DNA from 4 places in the Streptomyces hawaiiensis genome. Region 1 is predicted to be linked to each of the others. Evidence: riboswitches for the same ligand, from Rfam matches in the RefSeq annotation. Region 1 holds a riboswitch; each other region holds the start of a gene.
The links. A riboswitch is a leader RNA that binds a small molecule or an ion and turns the genes downstream of it on or off. The one in region 1 is predicted to bind cobalamin.

Region 1 (3,200 bases):
ACGAAGCCGATCGCCCCGGCCGAGCTGACCAGCGCGGCGGTGAGCAGGGCCGTGACGCACAGCAGCACCAGGCGGGTGCGGGCGACGGACACCCCGAGCGCGGCCGCCGCGTCCTGCCCGAAGGCGAAGGCGTCGAGGGTACGGGCGTACGACAGGCACACCACGAGCGCCACGGCCAGCACCGCCAGGCACAGCCATACGTCGGTCCAGCCGGCGCCGCCGAGTGAGCCGAGGAGCCAGAACAGCACACCGCGGGTGGTCTCGGCGTCGGCGGAGGTCATCACGACGAAGGAGGTGAGCGCGGAGAAGAGCTGCATGGCGGCGACGCCCGCGAGGACCACCCGGTCGGTGGTGCCGCCGAGGGTGTGGCTGAGCAGCAGCACCAGCGCGAAGGACAGCAGGGCGCCGAGGAACGCGCCCGCCGACACCGAGAGGGCACCGCCACCCGCGCCGAGCACGACCACGAGGACCGCTCCGGTGGAGGCGCCCGAGGACACCCCGAGTACGAAGGGGTCGGCGAGCGGGTTGCGCAGCAGCGACTGCATCACCGCCCCGCACACGGCGAGTCCGGCTCCGCACACGGCCGCGAGCAGGGTGCGCGGCAGTCGCAGCTGCCAGACGATCCCGTCCCGGATCGGCGTCAGCTGCGAGCTGCCGAGGCCGAGGTGGGCGGCCACGACGGACCACACGTCACCGACGCGGAGGTCGGCGGGACCGATGGTGAGGGCCACCGCGACGGACGCGGCGAGCGCGACGGCCCCGGCCGCCCCCAGGGCGAGTCCGGCCCCGCGCCGGGGCCGGACCCCGGCATCCGGCGGACCTTGGGCGGTCACTTCACCAGCCCGGACCGGCGCAGCCCGGCGGCCACCTGCTCCACGCCCTCGACGGTGCGGATGGTCGGGTTCATGGCCTGCCCGCTGAGCAGCACGTACCGCTTGTGCCGGACGGCGTCCATGTTCCTGGTGACCGGGTTGGACTCCAGGAAGGCGATCTTCTTCGCGGCCGACTCGGCGGTCTGCGACTTACGGGTCAGGTCGCCGATGACGAGGACGTCGGGGTCGCGGTCGGCGACCGTCTCCCAGTTGACCTGCGGCCACTCCTCGTGTGTGTCGTCGAAGACGTTCTTCGCGCCGAGGGCCCGGGTGATGATGCCGGGCGCTCCGCAACAGCCCGCCATGTAGGGCGACTCGGAGTTCGCGAACCAGTAGAGGAGGGTGACGTCGGAGGCGTCGATGCCCGCCGTGGCCTTCTTCATGCGCTGCCGGAGGGAGGACACGAGCGCGTCGCCGCGACCCTTCACTCCGAACACGGTCGCGAGGTCACATACTTCGCCGTAGACGGTGTCGATGCCCAGAGCCTTGTCGCGTGCGCCGTCACCGCCGCCCGAGTTGTCCTTGCCCGCGCAGTCGGACGGGGAGACGTAGGTGGGGACGCCGAGCTTCTCGAACTGCTCGCGGGTGGCGACGCCGCCCTTGCCGAGGGTGGAGACGAACGACGCGGCGACGAAGTCGGGCTCGGCGTCCAGGACGCGTTCGAAGGACGGGGTGTTGTCGGCGATGCGCGGCACCTCGGCGTCGGCCTTCTCCAGCCCCTTCATCACGGGGTCGGTCCAGGTGGCCGTGCCCGCGAGGCGGTCGGCCAGGCCGAGGGAGAGCAGGATCTCGGTGGTGCCCTGGTTGAGGGACACGGCGTGCCGCGGCGCGGCCGCGACGCGGACCTCGTGCCCGCAGTTGGAGAGTGTGACGGCGGCCTTCGCGTCGGTGGCCTCGGCGCCCCCGCAGCCGGTCAGGAGCAGGGAGCCGGCCGCGAGCAGGGCAGCGGCACGGGCGGGTGGAGCGAGGGGCACGGGAACCAGTCCTCAGTCGTCGAGGGCCCATTCGCGGAGCCCGGTCGTACGGTGCTCCCCCGCCGCGTGCGGCCGCGGGGGCCGCCAGCAGGTCTTCGGACTCGGGTTCACCCGGTGCGGGACGCCTTCCCGGACGACCGAGTCGTCCAGTGGCCGAGGCCCCGCCCGTCCCCCTCACCGCTGCGCGTCAGTTCCGGATTCGCACCGGATTCCCTGACCCACGTACATGGGTTCGACTGGCCTCGGCAAGCTATCACGGAGGCGCCCGGGAATCACCGCGCACTCCGCGTCGTTGCCGGGAGAGCAGTTCGTCCACGACTCCCGAGGAGGCCGCCGGTGTACGGCGACGAGGCAGCGGTCCGCAGGATCCTCACCGAGCTCGGCGACACCTGGGCCGTGGTGGGCCTGTCGTCGAACGAGCAGCGGGCGGCGTACGGCGTCGCGGCCGTGCTCCAGCGCTTCGGCAAGCGCGTCGTGCCGGTGCATCCGAAGGCGGAGACGGTGCACGGGGAGAAGGGGTACGCGAGCCTGGCGGACATCCCCTTCGACGTGGACGTCGTCGACGTGTTCGTGAACAGCGACCTCGCCGGGGCCGTCGCGGACGAGGCGGCCGCCAAGGGCGCGAAGGCCGTCTGGTTCCAGCTCGGCGTCATCGACGAGGGGGCGTACGACCGGGCCCGCGCGGCGGGGCTGGAGATGGTGATGGACCGCTGCCCGGCGATCGAGATCCCACGGCTGTCTCATCACCGCGTACAGGAATCCTGAAGCGTTTCCCACGAAACACCCGCGCCCGGTCAAGGCTGCACAACTGGTCTTCTTCCGCCGGCTGACCGATTCCTAACCTGAGGCCTCTTGCTCCGGACTCTTCGAGTTCACTGATGAGAGGCCCCGCATTCATGGAAAGAAACGGCCTGCGCCGGGATGTCGGGCTGATCGGGCTCATGTGGGCGTCGGTCGGGTCCATCATCGGCTCGGGCTGGTTGTACGGCGCCGAGAAGGCCGTCGTGGCGGCCGGCCCCGCGGCGATCCTGTCCTGGCTGATCGGCGCCGTTGCGATCGTGCTGCTGGCCCTGGTGCACGCGGAACTCGGCGGCATGTTCCCGGTCGCGGGCGGCACGGCCCGTTATCCGCACTACGCGTTCGGCGGGCTGGCCGGCATGTCCTTCGGCTGGTTCTCCTGGCTCCAGGCGGCGACGGTGGCCCCGATCGAGGTCGAGGCCATGATCGGCTACGCCGGACACTGGCACTGGGCGCGGGGCTTCCAGCACGCGAAGGACGGGACGCTGACGACGAGCGGCTTCGTCGTCGCCGTCGCGCTGATGGCCGTGTTCGTCGTCGTCAACTTCCTCGGCGT
Region 2 (3,200 bases), 4.4 Mb from region 1:
AGAAGTTGATGTCCACGACGCGGTCGAGGAACGTCACGGCCGTGCGGACGGTCTCGTCCAGCCGCTCCCAGTCGATGTCACCCTGGTGCACGAACGCCCCCAGGTTGACCGACCCCAGGTTGCAGACCGCCGTCTCCCCGTCGCTGGTGACCTCCAGGATCTCCGTGCAGAGATTGGACGAGTGGACGACGTGGCCCGGCTCGGCCGTCTGGTTGGCGGTGCGGTTGGCGGCGTCCTTGAAGGTCATCCAGCCGTTGCCGGTCTGCGCGAGGGTGCGCATCATGCGGCCGTACAGCTCACGGGCGGACAGGGTCTTCCGCGCGAGGCCCTTCGCCTCGGCCGCCCGGTACGCGGCGTCGAACTCCTCGCCCCACAGGTCGACCAGCTCCGGCACGTCCGAGGGGGAGAACAGCGACCAGTGCGCGTCGGCGTTCACGCGCCGCATGAACTCGTCCGGCACCCAGTGCGCGAGGTTCAGGTTGTGCGTGCGGCGGGCGTCCTCACCGGTGTTGTCGCGCAGCTCCAGGAACTCCTCGAGGTCGGAGTGCCAGGTCTCCAGGTAGACCGCGGCCGCGCCCTTGCGGCGGCCGCCCTGGTTCACCGCGGCGACCGAGGCGTCGAGGGTCTTCAGGAACGGCACGATGCCGTTGGAGTGCCCGTTGGTGCCGCGGATCAGTGAACCGCGGGCGCGGATGCGGGAGTACGCGATCCCGATGCCGCCGGCGTGCTTCGACAGCCGGGCCACCTGGTGGTAGCGGTCGTAGATGGAGTCCAGCTCGTCCTTGGGGGAGTCGAGGAGGTAGCAGGACGACATCTGCGGGTGCCGCGTGCCCGAGTTGAAGAGGGTGGGGGAGGAGGGGAGGTAGTCGAGGCGGCTCATGAGGCCGTAGAGAGCCGCGACTTCGTCCAGCGCGCGCGTGGTGTCGTCCTCGGCGAGGCCGCTCGCCACCCGCAGCAGGAAGTGCTGGGGCGTCTCGACGACCTTGCGGGTGTGGGGGTGGCGCAGCAGGTAGCGGCTGTGCAGCGTGCGCAGGCCGAAGTAGCCGAAGCGGTCGTCGGCGCCGGTGTCGATCAGGGCGTCGAGCCGGGCCGCGTGCAGCCGGACGAACTCGGCGGTGCGGTCGGCGATGAGGCCCTCGCGGTGGCCGGCCGCGACGGACTCGGTGAAGGACGTGACACCCTGTGAGGCGGCCTCCTCGCGGATGCCGACGGTCAGCAGCCGCGCGGCCAGCCGGGAGTAGGCGGGGTCCTCGGAGATCAGACCGGCCGCGGCCTCCGTCGCCAGATCACGCAACTCCGCCTCGTCGGCTCGCGAGGACCTGCCGCGCAGGGCGGCGGCGGCGACCCGGCCGGGGTCGGCGTCGGGGAGGTCGGCGGTCAGCTCGGTCAGGGTCCGCAGCAGCGCGGTACCGGGAGCGTCGGGCTCTTCGGTGGCTGAGACCGGTTCGGCTGGCGCGATGGTCACGTGGGGCTCTCCCTCGCTCGGCACGGGGGCCTCGTCGAGGGCAGGGGGCAGCACGCGAGCGCACGCGGCGTCGCGTCCACCGGCCCATTCCACGAGGCCCGGACGTCAGGGCACACCGGCCGGGTGGCCGGGTGCGCTGTCGGCAGGTCCTCGGACTGACTCCTGTGCATGGCGGTTCGGGGAACAGACATGCGCAAGCACACCGTTGCGGGACAGTTCCGGATTCACACCGGATTCCCCTGCGGCGACAGCGAGCATGAGCATACATCTTGTGCCAGGTTCGGAAGGCACCCCCAGATGTTGTGTCGGAAACGGCGGCGGGCCGCCGTGATACGTGATCACGACGGCCCGCTGCGGGTGGTGTGTGCCGGGCTCCGCGCCCCTGAAGTCAGTGCGCCGAACCGGCGGTGGCAGGCGGGAGTTCCACCTGGACCCCCGGGTCGCCCGCGTCGGCCGTGTAGTCCTCCGGCTTGGTCTCGTCGATGCCGTCGGGGGCCTTCAGGGCCCTCAGGACGAAGGTCAGGACCACCGTCACCACCACGTTCAGGACGAACGCCGTGAGGCCGATGTAGCCGATCTCGCCGATGCCCGGGATCTCCTTCGAGGAGCCGCCGAAATGCTTCTGCGTGGGCGAGGCGACGCCGTACGCGGCGGCCGTGCCGTAGACCATGCCGACCGCCCAGCCCGCGAGCAGGGCCCAGCGGTGGAACCAGCGGGTGAACAGGCCGCCGACCAGGGCCGGGAAGGTCTGCAGGATCCAGATGCCGCCCAGCAGCTGGAAGTTGATGGCGACCGTCTTGTCCATGGTGAGGACGAAGGCCAGGGCGCCGACCTTCACCAGCAGGGAGACCAGCTTGGAGACCTTGGTCTCCTGCGCCGGTGTGGCGTCCGGCTTGATGAAGTCCTTGTAGATGTTGCGGGTGAAGAGGTTCGCGGCCGCGATGGACATGATGGCCGCCGGCACCAGCGCGCCGATGCCGATCGCCGCGAACGCCACGCCCGCGAACCAGTCCGGGAACATCGTCTCGAACAGCTGCGGAATCGCCAGCTGCCCGTTCTGCACCTTGATCCCGGCCGCGATCGCCATGAACCCGAGCAGCGCCAGCAGACCCAGCATCAGCGAGTACAGCGGCAGGATCGTGGTGTTGCGGCGGATCACCTCACGGCTCTTCGAGGACAGCGTCGCCGTGATCGAGTGCGGGTACATGAAGAGGGCCAGGGCGGAGCCCAACGCCAGCGTGGCGTACGTCCACTGCCCCGCCTCGGCCGGTACCAGCGCACCGCGCGGCGCACCCGTCGCCGGGTTGGTCTGGCCGTACGCCTCGCTCGCCTTGGCGAAGATGTCGTCGAAGCCGCCCAGCTTGATCGGGATGTAGATGATCGCCACCGCGATGACGATGTAGATCAGCGTGTCCTTCACGAACGCGATGAGCGCGGGGGCCCGCAGACCCGACGAGTACGTGTAAGCCGCCAGCACGCCGAACGCGATCAGCAGCGGCAGGTCCTTGATGAACCAGTTGGTGTCCTCGCCGCCGCCGACGCCCATCACGTCCAGCACGGCCTGGATGCCGACCAGCTGGAGCGCGATGTACGGCATCGTCGCCAGGATGCCGGTCACGGCCACCGCCAGCGACAGGCCCTTCGAGCCGAAGCGGCCGCGCACGAAGTCGGACGTCGTGACGTACCCGTGCTTGTGGGAGACCGACCACAGGCGGGGGAGGAAGGTGAAGATCAG
Region 3 (3,200 bases), 630 kb from region 1:
GATGGCCACGACCATTTCCACGGGCGCCATGAAGCCCAAGGTTGCGGTGGCCATGTCCGCGGTCCTCAACCTGGTCGGCGCCTTCCTGTCCGTCGAAGTCGCCAACACGATCTCCAAGGGCCTCGTCGACGAGGCCGGCATCCGTCCTGAGGTCATCTTCGCCGCCCTGGTCGGCGCGATCCTCTGGAACCTGCTGACCTGGCTGGTCGGCCTGCCGTCCAGCTCCTCCCACGCTCTCATGGGCGGTCTGATCGGTGCCACGATCGCCTCGGCGGGCGTCGGCGCGGTCCACGGTGACGTGCTGGTCACCAAGGTGCTGATCCCGGCGATCGCCGCCCCGCTGGTCGCGGGCCTCGCGGCGATGCTGGCGACGCGGCTGACGTACTCCCTCGGCAAGAAGGCCGACGGCAAGGCGTCCCGGAAGGGCTACCGGGCCGGCCAGATCGCCTCGGCGGGCCTGGTCTCCCTGGCGCACGGCACCAACGACGCCCAGAAGACCATGGGCATCATCACCCTCGCCCTGATCGCCGGCGGCACCCTCGCCCCCGACTCCGACCCGCCCATGTGGGTCATCCTCTCCGCGGGCGTCGCGATCGCGCTCGGCACCTACCTGGGCGGCTGGCGCATCATCCGCACCATGGGCAAGGGCCTGACCGACCTCCAGCCGCAGCAGGGCTTCGCCGCCCAGACCTCCGCGGCCACGGTCATCCTGGCCTCCTCGCACATCGGTTTCTCCCTGTCCACCACCCACTCCGTGTCCGGCGCGGTGATGGGCGCGGGGCTCGGCCGCAAGGGCGGCGTCGTCCGCTGGTCGACCGCGACGCGGATGTTCGTCGCGTGGGGTCTGACGCTGCCGGCGGCGGCCCTGGTGGGTGCTCTCGCCGAGTACGTCACCGGCTTCGGCGCCTGGGGCACCGCTGTGGTGGCCGTCTTCCTCATCGCCTCCAGCGCGGCGATCTGGAAGCTGTCGCGGCGTGAGATCGTCGACCACACCAACGTCAACGACACCGACGAGGCGGAGCCCGCGGGCGTGGTCACCACGGCGATGGCCGCCGTGACGCCGCCGCCGGCCGGTACGCCGGCGGAGGAGCCGGTGCCGTCGTTCCCGGCCCAGGCCACCGTCGAACGGACGCCGACCACGACCACGACGGTCTGACCCCGCCACCCGGTTACAAGGAAGAGTCTCTGAGATGAAGATCGACTGGGCGGCCCTCGGCTCCGTCTTCGGTGTCAGCCTCGTGGTCACCGTGGCCCTCGTCGGCCTGTTCACCCTCGGCATCACCGGCCTGTCGCGCCGCGAGCGTGCGGTGGCGGAGGGCGGGTCCGCGAGCCTCGCGGTCACCGGCGCGTACGCGTGCTTCGCGGCGTGCGCGGCGGCTGTCGGGTACGGCATCTACCTGATCGTGGCCTGACGGCCCGACCGCACATCGTCCACCGGGCGGCGCGGGACTTCGGTCCTGTGCCGCCCGGTCGTCGTGTGTACGGAAGGGGACGATGTGGGGTTCTGCACACTCTCCCCTCGCAGGTCAACGGCAAGTTGACGGCGGTTCCCGGCCGTGGTGGACTGCCGGGGCCAGTACGGCGGCAGGAGAGGAAGCCGGTGAAAGTCCGGCGCGGTCCCGCCACTGTCACCGGGGTAGCAATCCCCGGGAGCCAGGAACTCTCACCGCCGGTCTCGTCGAACCAGGGCGTGGACACCCTGAGTGAGGACACGTATCGCCATGCGCGGCTGCCCATCCGGTTTCAACATCCCACCCCTGCCTGCCTTTCCGGCCGGCTGAGCCCATGGGTGCCGGTCGCGTCTTCGCGTACGGCGCCGCCGCCGGTCTGATCGGTGACCTGCTGCTCGGTGATCCTCGCCGAGGGCATCCGGTCGCCGCGTTCGGGCGGGCCGCGGGCGCCGTGGAACGGGTGTTGTGGCGGGACCACCGCGGGTGGGGCGCGCTGCACACCGCCGTGTGTGCCGGAGGGACAATCGCCCTCGGGTCCGTCGCCGCGCGTGCCGTGCGGACCTCCGGCGTCGCCTCCGTCGCGCTGACCGGAGCCGCCACCTGGGGTGTCGTCGGGGGGACTTCACTCGCCCGGGAGGCACGGACCATCGGGCGTGCCCTGGAGGCCGGGGACGTCGAGGCGGCCCGGGCCCGGCTGCCGCATCTGTGCGGGCGGGATCCGCAGGCCCTCGACGCCGACGGTATGGCCCGGGCCGTGGTCGAGTCCGTCGCCGAGAACACCTCCGACGCGGTGGTGGGGGCGCTGGTGTGGGGGGCCGTCGGCGGGGTGCCGGGGCTGCTGGGTTTCCGGGCCGTCAACACGCTGGACGCCATGGTCGGGCACAAGTCGGCCCGGTACCGCCGGTACGGGTGGGCCTCCGCGCGCCTGGACGACCTCGCGGGGTGGCCGGGAGCACGGCTGACCGCCGTACTCGCCGCCCTGGCCGGGCCGGATCCGCGGGGGGCCATGCGGGCCTGGCGGGACGACGCGGCGAAGCATCCGAGTCCCAACGCCGGGCCTGTGGAGGCCTCGTTCGCGGGGGCGCTCGGGGTGCGGCTGGGCGGGACGCTCTCGTACGGCGGGCGGATGGAGCACCGGCCCGTGCTGAACACGCAAGGACGTGCCGTCGGTACGCACGACGTCGAACGGGCCGTGCGGCTCTCGCGGCGGGTCACCTGGCTCGCGCTCGGGGTGTGCGCCGGTGCGCGGCTGCTGAGGAGTGCGCGGTTGCTGAAGAGGGGGAAATGACATGGGCGGTGGTCTTCTCGTCGCCGGTACCACCTCCGACGCCGGCAAGAGCGTCGTGACCGCCGGGATCTGCCGGTGGCTGGTGCGCCAGGGCGTCAAGGTCGCGCCCTTCAAGGCGCAGAACATGTCCCTGAACTCCTTCGTGACGAAGGAGGGGGCCGAGATCGGGCGGGCCCAGGCCATGCAGGCGCAGGCCTGCCGGGTCGAGCCGACCGCGCTGATGAACCCCGTGCTACTCAAGCCCGGTGGCGAGCAGAGCAGTCAGGTCGTGCTGCTGGGCAAGCCGGTCGGCGAGATGAGCGCGCGCGGCTACCACGGCGGGCGGCAGCAGAGGCTGCTCGGGACGGTGCTGGACTGCCTGGAGCAGTTGCGGGGCACGTATGACGCGGTGATCTGTGAGGGGGCCGGTTCTCCCGCCGAGATCAATCTGCGGCGGACGGACATCGTGAACATGGGGATCG
Region 4 (3,200 bases), 1.2 Mb from region 1:
GCCCTGGGTGGCGTAGACCCAGTGGCCGCCGTCGCGCTCCCAGAACGACCAGTACCGGTAACCGGCGGCCTGGGCCTGGCCCGCGCCCGCGCACAGCAGGAGCGAGGCCAGGAGGAGGAGAACGGCCCGGCGGATCACAGCTGCCGCTGCTTCTTGCGGCCGGTGAACAGGAACCCGATGCCGATTCCGGCGACGAGACAGACGCCGACGTACCACCAGACCCCGAAGAAGTCGCCGGAGTCCTCCTTCTCGTCCGAGGCCTTGGTCTTCTCGGCCGTCTGCGGGGCCGGGCCCGTCGCGTTGAGCTGCTTGACGAGGTCCGCGCCGCCGAAGTCGCGCGGGTTCGTGCCCGTCGCGTGGGCGGCGAAGATCAGCTGGGCGTAGGCGGCCGGACCGCTCTGCGCGGCCCAGGACGCGGAGTTCTTCTCCAGCCACCGCACGGACTTCTCCGCCTGCGCGGTGTCCCCCCGCGCGGCGAGCGCGACGACCGCGTCGGCGGTGTTGCCGAAGTCGGGCTGCGGCTCGGCACCGGCCAGGGCGGACATGAGGTGGTGGTCGTCCTCGGCGAGGGCTGAGGTGAGGTAGCTCGCGCCGTTCGCCGCCGCCTGCTGTGGCGTTGCGGCCTTCGCGCAGGCCGCGTCGGACTTCTCGCCGGGCTTGACGACCATGCCCTTGCCCAGCGCGCCGAGCACACCGGCCGCCGTGGCGTCCGCGTTGGCGGCGAGGTCGCCCTTCTTGTCCGGCTGGAACGCGAAGGCGCCGTCGCCGTCCCCGTCGCAGGGCAGGGCGAGCTTCAGCAGCGCGTCGTAGGGCGACTTGCCGTCCTTGTCGACCCCGTCCGGCTTCTCGCCCGCGGCGGCGAGCGCGCCGACGACGATCGACGTCGAGTTGGTGTCGCTGGCCCCGCCGGGCGAGTAGCCCCAGCCGCCGTCCTTGTTCTGTACGGACTTCAGCCAGTCGACGGCCTTGCCGGTGGTGTCGTCGTGCCCGCCGAGCGCGGTGAGGGCCTGCACGGCGGCGGACGTGGCGTTGGTGTCCAGCATCGTCTTGGCGTCGCACGCGGCGGCGGGGTCGGGGCGGTAGGAGGCGAAGCCGCCGTCCGGGCACTGCTGGCGCACCAGCCACCGCACGGACTTCGCCGCCGGCTTCACACCCACCGTGTCCTGCGCGAGCAGCGCGAGCGACTGGCGCCAGACGCCGTCGAACTTGGGGTCCGTGTCGCCGTACAGGGCGGAGGGGAACGCCTGGGAGGGCGACGGGGACGGGTCGGCGGCGGCCGGGGTGGCGGCGCCGATCACGGCGACGGCGGCAAGGACCGCGGCGCTGCGGCGGACGTTCATGATCGGCGGGTGCCTCTCCCTGTGGGGGAGCCGGGCAGCACGGGCACCCCCGGGCGGCTCGGCTCCGTATACCTCGACGGTGCCGTGCACGGCGGGCTGCCGGGCACGTGAGCCGGTCACGAAACCGTACGAAGCGATCCGGCTCACCGCCGCGGCGGGCGGTTCACGGTTGCGGGTCAGCGCCGGAATTGCACCGGCTTCCCCCCGTACGGTGTGATGACGACCCGCTTACTGTACCTGGGCGCGGAAAACCGGCCGAGGGGCCGGGTTGGGTGGGGTGGCTTCGCTTCGTGTGGGTGGAGGTGCCGGGGTGGCTTCGCTTCTGTCGGCCTGGGCGGCGGGGTGGCTTCGCTTCATGTCGGCCTGAGTGGCGGGCGGCGGGGTGGCTTCGCTTCATGTCGGCCGGTGCCGGGCGGCGGGGCGGCTTCGGTTCGAGCCGGCGCGGCCAGGTGGGCAGGGGCCTCGCTCCGTGTCTGGCGGCAGGGGCTTCGTCTCGTCGGCTGGGCGCCGGGGCCGCGGGGTAGCTTCGCCCCATGCCGACCACACCACCACCGGGAAAGCTGCTCGGCTCCGGGCGACGGGCCGATGTGTATGTGATCGACGAGGCGTGGGTGCTGCGCCGGGAGCGCGGCGGCGGGGGTGACGCTGCGGCCGAGGGGGCGGTGATGGCACATGTGCGTGCCCACGGCTATCCGGCGCCCCGGGTCCGCCCGACCGGTTCGCGCACCGACCTGGTGATGGAGCGGCTCTCCGGCCCGACCATGCTCCAGGCCTGCCTGGCGGGCAGCTTGGACGTGGCGGAGGCGGGCTCAATCCTCGCCCGGCTGCTGCGCGACCTCCACGCCGTCCCCGCCCTGCGCTCCACCGACCCCTCCGTCCGCATCCTCCACCTGGACCTGCACCCGGAGAACGTGATCCTCACCCCCGGCGGCCCCCGTGTCATCGACTGGTCCGACGCGGTGGAGGGCGACCCGGGCCTGGACTGGGCGGCGACCGCGGTGATCCTCGCGCAGGCCGCTGTCGCCGGCGACAGCCTCTCCGCGCCTGCCGGCGCCATGCTGACCGCCCTCCTGGCCGGTCCGTCCCCTCTCACGCGCCCGGCCCTGGCCGAGGCCCTGCGCCGCCGGGGCGCCAGTCCGACGATGAGCCAGGTGGAGGTCGAACTCCTGGGCCGCGCAGAGGAGTTGATCCTCTCCAGGGCGTGGAGCGGCTAACGTGGGGCCCCCGACCACACACGCAGGAGCGTCCATGACCGACCAGGTGGAGAACCCCGAGCAGGAGCCGTTCCCCAAGATCGACACCTCGGTGCCGCACTCGGCCCGGATCTGGAACTACTGGCTGGGCGGGAAGGACAACTACGAAGTCGACCGGGTGGCCGGTGACGCGTTCCGCGAGGTCTTCCCCGGCATCGAGACCGGCGCCCGCGCCGCCCGCTACTTCCTCGCCCGTGCCGTGCGCCACCTGGCCGCCGAAGAGGGCATCCGCCAGTTCCTGGACATCGGCACCGGCCTGCCCAACGTGGACAACACCCACCAGATCGCCCAGCGGGTGGCCCCGGAGAGCCGGATCGTCTACGTCGACAACGACCCGCTGGTGCTGGCCCACGCCCGCGCGCTGCTCACCAGCACGACGGAAGGCGTCACCAACTACGTCGACGCCGACCTGCGCGAGCCCGGCGCGATCGTCCGGGAAGCCGGGAAGACCCTCGACTTCGACCGGCCCGTCGCCCTCATGCTGATGGGCATCCTGGGCCACATCGAGGACCACGACGAGGCCCGCTCGATCGTGCGGCAGCTGGTGGACGCCCTGCCTCCCGGCAGCTACCTCGTGCAGTACGACTCCACCGACACCAGCGAGGAG

Region 2: another riboswitch for cobalamin. It lies ahead of CEB94_RS27085 (ribonucleoside-diphosphate reductase subunit alpha); the one in region 1 lies ahead of CEB94_RS06695 (ABC transporter substrate-binding protein).
Region 3: another riboswitch for cobalamin. It lies ahead of CEB94_RS09620 (cobalamin biosynthesis protein); the one in region 1 lies ahead of CEB94_RS06695 (ABC transporter substrate-binding protein).
Region 4: another riboswitch for cobalamin. It lies ahead of CEB94_RS12405 (SCO2321 family membrane protein); the one in region 1 lies ahead of CEB94_RS06695 (ABC transporter substrate-binding protein).

The regions. Positions count from the first base shown of each region.
Region 1 is NZ_CP021978.1:1,450,294-1,453,493, forward strand. It holds gene CEB94_RS06690 (FecCD family ABC transporter permease) at 1-833, opposite strand, end outside; gene CEB94_RS06695 (ABC transporter substrate-binding protein) at 830-1,846, opposite strand; cobalamin riboswitch at 1,916-2,102, opposite strand; gene CEB94_RS06700 (CoA-binding protein) at 2,183-2,611, shown strand; gene CEB94_RS06705 (APC family permease) at 2,743-3,200, shown strand, end outside.
Region 2 is NZ_CP021978.1:5,834,964-5,838,163, forward strand. It holds gene CEB94_RS27085 (ribonucleoside-diphosphate reductase subunit alpha) at 1-1,465, opposite strand, end outside; cobalamin riboswitch at 1,590-1,729, opposite strand; gene mctP (monocarboxylate uptake permease MctP) at 1,854-3,200, opposite strand, start outside.
Region 3 is NZ_CP021978.1:2,076,836-2,080,035, forward strand. It holds gene CEB94_RS09610 (inorganic phosphate transporter) at 1-1,156, shown strand, start outside; gene CEB94_RS09615 (hypothetical protein) at 1,191-1,412, shown strand; cobalamin riboswitch at 1,528-1,685, shown strand; gene CEB94_RS09620 (cobalamin biosynthesis protein) at 1,786-2,739, shown strand; gene CEB94_RS09625 (cobyric acid synthase) at 2,741-3,200, shown strand, end outside.
Region 4 is NZ_CP021978.1:2,683,729-2,686,928, reverse strand. It holds gene CEB94_RS12410 (SCO2322 family protein) at 1-138, opposite strand, end outside; gene CEB94_RS12405 (SCO2321 family membrane protein) at 135-1,340, opposite strand; cobalamin riboswitch at 1,414-1,591, opposite strand; gene CEB94_RS12400 (phosphotransferase) at 1,874-2,554, shown strand; gene CEB94_RS12395 (SAM-dependent methyltransferase) at 2,589-3,200, shown strand, end outside.